Regions from separate parts of the Paenibacillus sp. J22P143 genome, predicted to be linked through region 2. Evidence: riboswitches for the same ligand, from Rfam matches in the RefSeq annotation. Region 2 holds a riboswitch; the other holds the start of a gene.
What was found. A riboswitch is a leader RNA that binds a small molecule or an ion and turns the genes downstream of it on or off. The one in region 2 is predicted to bind cyclic di-AMP.
Positions count from the first base shown of each region.

Region 1: another riboswitch for cyclic di-AMP. It lies ahead of AC58PQ_RS21405 (CAP domain-containing protein); the one in region 2 lies ahead of AC58PQ_RS27295 (C40 family peptidase).

Region 1 covers NZ_JCAUAQ010000019.1:19,598-22,728, forward strand. The annotation lists gene AC58PQ_RS21395 (DUF4184 family protein) at 1-391, shown strand, start outside; gene AC58PQ_RS21400 (leucine-rich repeat domain-containing protein) at 408-1,436, shown strand; cyclic di-AMP (ydaO/yuaA leader) riboswitch at 1,817-1,949, shown strand; gene AC58PQ_RS21405 (CAP domain-containing protein) at 1,955-2,605, shown strand; gene AC58PQ_RS21410 (copper amine oxidase N-terminal domain-containing protein) at 2,912-3,131, shown strand, end outside.
Region 2 covers NZ_JCAUAQ010000036.1:29,972-33,102, forward strand. The annotation lists gene AC58PQ_RS27290 (hypothetical protein) at 1-161, opposite strand, end outside; gene AC58PQ_RS27295 (C40 family peptidase) at 347-1,237, opposite strand; cyclic di-AMP (ydaO/yuaA leader) riboswitch at 1,241-1,403, opposite strand; gene AC58PQ_RS27300 (GNAT family N-acetyltransferase) at 1,519-2,049, opposite strand; gene AC58PQ_RS27305 (methyl-accepting chemotaxis protein) at 2,271-2,993, opposite strand; gene AC58PQ_RS27310 (HAMP domain-containing protein) at 3,039-3,131, opposite strand, start outside.

The DNA of each region.
Region 1 (3,131 bases), on a different contig from region 2:
TCATGTATTTGTCGATTCGTTCACGCATAAATCAGGTTATTTTGTTATGAATTTTACTGTTTTACAGAATTTATATGTTTCAGTTCCATTGTACAAGTTACTACAACATCTACTTTCGATCATTGGTATCTTGGTACAGATGCTGCTACTCCTATTTTTAATAATCAAAAGCCCATATACGAAAAGACCTTTTAGAAGAGTTGATATGAAAAGCAAGATCATTTATTGGGTAGTCGTACTTTTAATTACAAATGTCGTGGTAATCACCAAGGTGGTTTTAACGACAAGTACAAATGTTTTAGGGATATTGGTTGTCTCTCCCATATCAGGATTCATACTTGGGCTAATTGTTTCAAGTCTTATTTTTCGAAAGAGAGTAGTTTTAAAATAGAAGGGAGTCGAATGGGATGAGATTGTATACAGACCCTAGAGGCGATGCGTACGAGCAGGTCATTGATTTGGCGATTCGGAATTCAGAATGTTTTGTGCTCGGGGAGAAAATTGCGGTTGCTGAGGTACGGGGCCAATACGCAAGCGTATTGGAATCGTTGGAACCTTACCTGGTAAAGACAATAGTAATCCAAAGCAATGATATCGATGAAATTAGACGAGTTAGCAATATCTATCGCAGTCATGCCTTTTATTCCTCGGGAACCTATTATTTATATAGATGCTGTGAAGAAAGCGGGAACGTCTTAAAGCAAATGGCAAACCGTCTGTCAGATTGGATTTATCCTAAAGTGCCGGAAGACTTGTGTTTCTTGAAAGCAGGTGGCGGAGACTACCTTTACTCGGTTGTGCATGAACATATGTATGGTATGGACGTAACTGAGGAAGAAGCAATCGAACTGATGGATCGAATTACAGGGCTATTTTTGGAATTAAAGGCTCACCGTGACCTGGATCGTCTGCTAGATGATGCCATTAAGCATAAAACTGACTGGCTAAATATAAGTGGACATAGGCTGACAGAGCTGCCTGAGAGAGTCCGGGAACTGACAGAGCTGCGTGATCTTGAAATTTTTGAACAGGATCTTTATCGTCTACCTGAAGGGTTGTTCGAGTTAATCAAGCTTGAACGCTTGAAAATCCTGACAGCTGATTTGGAGAGTATTCCCGCATCCATAGCTAATCTGAAGAACTTGAGATTACTTAGTATCCAATGTGCGAGTTCGGATCGGCCGACTCCTGGTTATCGGTTCAAGCCGAAGGAAGAGATCAGCTTAAACCGCATCCCACCGGAGATTGGAGAGTTGGAACAACTAGAGCAACTTACGATTCAATACACCTCGATCCATGAGCTACCGATTGAGCTAGAGAAGCTGAAGAATTTACGATTCCTGGACTTAGGCGTATGTATGATCAATCGGAAGCCTGATTTCCTCTATGCTATGAAGGAACTGAAATACGTTTATCTGTCACAAGATTCGTTATGAAAATCCCAAAAAATAGGACTTAACACTTTGTGTTATTGGAATTAAAGCAGATGCGATAAGATATAACGACGATAAGTATCTCAAACAAGCAGAAGAAGTACAAAAAAGAATCGATAAATTGAAAAAAGGAAAAGAAGAATACCAAAAAAATGAGAAGACCGTAAATCAACTCCGTAAAGAACTCGATATTCCTGTAAATTAATTTCAAAAGTTTATTTAGTAGAGTCGACAAAGTCGACTCTTTTTTGAGTATGGTTCCTGCATACCGACATTTGAGTACTGAGAAGATTGTTTCCGCTTACATAAAGCAACTGGAAGATTTTGAGCCATGTTTTCGCAGATTTCACATGTTACAATCGTTTAGATCCATATTGGATCAAAAACTTAGAAGGCCGAAGCTTTTTTGAAGCACGGGGGACCCAATCTTTGGGGTGAAGCCGCGATCCGCGGCCGGGTGATTACTCTTTGATCCGAATCCGACAGCTAACCTCGCAGGCCGCAAAAAGGAGAGGTTTATTTTGAATCGTTACAAAAAGCTAGTAGTTACAGGTGCACTAGGTTTGAGCGTCCTTATGGGGGCGAACGCGGCATTTGCTGCAACAGGAGCTCATACGGTAGCAGGCAATGATACCATGTGGTTGATCTCCAAGAAGTATGGTGTAAGCCTATCTTCGCTTATCAAGGCAAACCCTCAAGTTGCCAATCCGAACGTAATTTGGTCGGGAATGAAACTCAATATTCCTGGAAGCACGAGCTCAAATGTTGCTACCAAACCATCGGTTACGCCTGCGCCAACGCAATCTACTTTTGCTAGCCAAGTGGTTAACATTGTTAACCAGGAACGAGCTAAGGCTGGACTGAAGCCTTTAACCAGTAATAGCGCGCTTACCGCGATGGCGCTAGATAAAGCGAAGGATATGTACAACAACGGTTATTTCGATCATACATCGCCGACGTACGGTTCTCCTTTTGATATGATGCGCTCCTACGGAATTAACTATTCCTACGCGGGTGAAAACATCGCGAAGGGTCAACAAACACCACAAGCCGTCATTACAGCATGGATGAACAGCGCGGGACATCGTCAGAACATTTTAAGTCCTAATTACACGCAAATAGGCGTGGGTTATTATAATGGTGAGTGGGTTCAAGAATTTATCGCTAACTAATAAATGCCACATAGTAAATAATATTATTAAATACAATTAAGCGTCTGTAGAGTCTTTACAGGCGTTTTTGTGTTGTGTGCTTGTACTATTAGCTCATTAGTTATGGGTTTGACCATTCGCAAAATTTACCACACATATTGCAACACTTTCCTAACAACTCCCTGTTAGTATTTCAGGTAGCAGAACACGTATTTAAATTCGTCACTACAAGTCTTTTAGGAAGTGATGCCCACAACGGGTAGAGATGTACATGGCGATTTGCGAAACAAATTATATCAGATCACACAACAATAGGAGGATTTACAAGTGAAGAATAGCACAAAGAAGATTCTTTCGGCAACACTGGTGGCAATGATAGCCACCACAGCTTTATCTGCTAGTGCATTTGCTAGAGACGTAGAGGCGGATCGGGCGTGGTTGGAATTTATCAATCGAAATGTAACTGGCACTTTTGGAGAGACATGGAATGTTAAGCCAGTTGTTCCAGAAGTAAAGCCTGTCAGCAATGAAGTTGATATCTTCCTGG
Region 2 (3,131 bases):
TGCCTTGCCCCTTTGAAGTGGTTATAGGTTTGAAAAAATTGCTTAATCACTTCCCGAATGTCTTCCGGTATGGCAGGACCCGTTTCCACGTTGTACATGCGATCTGTTCGACCTGACAGTTTTATTTTATGAAACCAGTTTTTCCAGACACTGACTTGCATGTCGTACGCGTCACCTACTTTCTTCCAACCATTTTTTCATTATAGGCTATAATTCTCAAAAATTCGATAAAAATCGCAGATTTTCGCGTAAAAAAAGAGCATCTGCCCGCTAATCTTTCATCTGTGAAAGACATAACGAACATACGCTCTAGATCATCTTGCTTTTATCCGATTTAGTCCCTACATTAAAGCACGCGTTTTGCGCCTACATATCTTGAGCCCCAATAGGAGCTAGCGAGACTATCGACCGCTACACCACCGGATGTTGTAGCCGAAATGAATTGATTATTTCCCATGTAAATGCCCACATGATTAACGATACCCGAAGCAAAGAAGACAAGATCGCCCTGCTTCAAATCCGTCACTCTCGCACCCGCTTGATCATACATTTGCACGGATGTGCGTGGCAGCTCAATGCCTTTGGCTTCATACAAATAACGAACGAAACCAGAGCAATCGAAGCCCTTGGGTGTTGTTCCACCCCATCGGTAAGGTGTTCCTTGAAAAGCCGTCGCAGCCTGTATAATTTGAGTTGATACAGCTGGCTGAACAACCTTTGCTACTGGGGCTACTGATGGCGGAGGTGCAATCCAAGCTGGCTTGTGGGTCTTACCATCGACTTCCACGATGGCGATTTTATTCGCATCATTCCAAGCGATCTCAGATCCAAACGTCTCTGTTATGAAACGTAGAGGAACGTAAGTATTTCCCTTCAGCAACGTCGGACTGCTCTCTAATTCAACCAACTTACTGTTCACGACAGCTTGCTCTTCGTCCGTTGTTAGTTGAATCGCTTGCTCCTTGTTCATTAGGGTGACGACGACATCATCGCCTTGCTTCTCCCAGTCCACTTGATAGCCTAATTTCTCCGACAGCACGCGTAGCGGCACCTGGAGTGTACCTTCCGTATCAATAAACGGCTGTACTTCAGGGAACTGCACCAATTCGTCATTGACCTGAACCTTCACCGAAGAGGTGTCTGGTGCAGCGGCATACGCCGCTGGAGCGGCGAACAGGGGAATGGCTGCGCCTAAAAGAGCGCATGAACAAATAAAGCTTTTTGTAAAAAGTTTCAAAACGTTGTGCCTCCTTGAAGCCTCCGAGGTTAGTTGACGGGTTCGGGAAGAGGTTTTCCCTAGTACGCCCCATTAGCCTTAGACTAACTGAGCATTCATTCACCCCAAGTAAAGAAGTCCCCCGTACCGGAGCTTTTGATGCTCCGAGATTCGGCATTTTTTGTCTATGTTAGACTAGCATAGTTCGTTTTAGCCTGACAACTTTTTCACGGTGGTAAGTGTTTCCTTTTTTTGTGGAGTCAAGCACAAACAGCTACTCTAGGTAGAGTAGCTGTTGATCACTAATTTGCCCAATCCGAGCTTACAGATTGCTTATATACCTCTGTGTATATGATGTTCTTGCAGGGTATGAACTCAGTTTCCGTCAATGGATCAGGTGAACTCATGATAAGTAGAGGCAGCATCAGCTGCCCTTCTCTGAGAGGAGGCTGCGCATAAGGGAATATGTTCAAATGAAAGCCGCAGCGCTTATAAAATTCAATTCTCCGCTTGGCATCCGGCGCATCCGGCGGCTCCACTTCAAGCACGATAGGCGTAGAACCGCTGCTCATATAAGCCGTCAGCATTTGTTTGCCTATTCCGCCGCACCTTATTGCAGCATTGACTGCAATATGCTCTACAAATCGAAACGTACTAAAGCTCCAGCTTGCCAAAAAGCCAAGCATTTGACCATGCGTATCTCTCTCAACATCAATTCGATAGTTCGGATGCGATAACAGTGATCGCTGTCCTTCATAGGTTCTTATCTCCGTATCAGGAAAAGCAGATTCCATGAGTTCGAACACTTCACCAAACGAATCCTCTTGTTTCATCTGTTGGCATCTCCTTTTTGTATAGGGTATCCAACCATGCGGCAAATTATGGAGCAATACGAACCACCATATCATCAAAATACAAAGAACCCTCAATACCACGATAAATGGATACAATATTTAGATGGTGGCTGCAATTAGAATATTCCCGCGAACGAGTAAGAGAAAAGAGAAAAAGACCACCATCAGGTGGTCTTTTCCGTATGCTTGTCAATTCGCCCCTACGATACTTTAAACTTACCGACCAATTGGTACAGCCTATCGGCCAGCATTTTCAAGTGGTCTGCTGTTGCTGCATTTTCCTCTGCGCCAGCAGAGGTTTGCTCGGTGATTGCAGCCATACTTTGAATCGTTCTCAGCACGGCAGAACTTTGAGCAAACTGCTCCTCGCTAGAAGTCGCAATTTCGTTGATATGATTGGATGACTCCCTAACCATCTCGACAATATGCTCAAAAGCTGCTCCTGCACGCTGCGCCATTTGGTTGCTCTGATTCACGGCACTTACCGTACCCGTCGTATTCCGCTGAATGTTTTTGATGAGATCGGCGATGCGTTTGGTCGCTTCTCCGCTGCGTTCAGCCAACTTTCGAACTTCATCGGCGACAACGGCAAAGCCTTTACCCGATTCACCTGCTCTTGCCGCCTCAATAGCCGCATTAAGCGCAAGCAAATTCGTTTGATCCGCAATATCGTCAATCACCTCAATAATGTCACCAATTTGGTTCGATTTTTCGGATAAATCATTCATTTTTATGCTCATATTTTTCATATCAGCCAATGTACCCTGAATAATTTGCCCTCCATCATTCGCTGATTGAACGACTTTCGAAGTTGTGACCGCTGCCTCCTCAGAAGATCTGGCTACGGAATGAATACCTGTTGTCATCGATTCAACCATTTGGTGTACACTTTCCACAGCCTCTGCCTGGTGCTGGTTCCCCACAGCAATCTCCGTCGTACTGCTCGAAACCTCTCTGCTGCTTTGCGTTTATGTGCGGATTCCCTCGACTACTTCGATGAACATATCTTGGAGATTTCCTACCATCTTATTGAAAGAAGTGGAGATTTCGCTAAACTCATC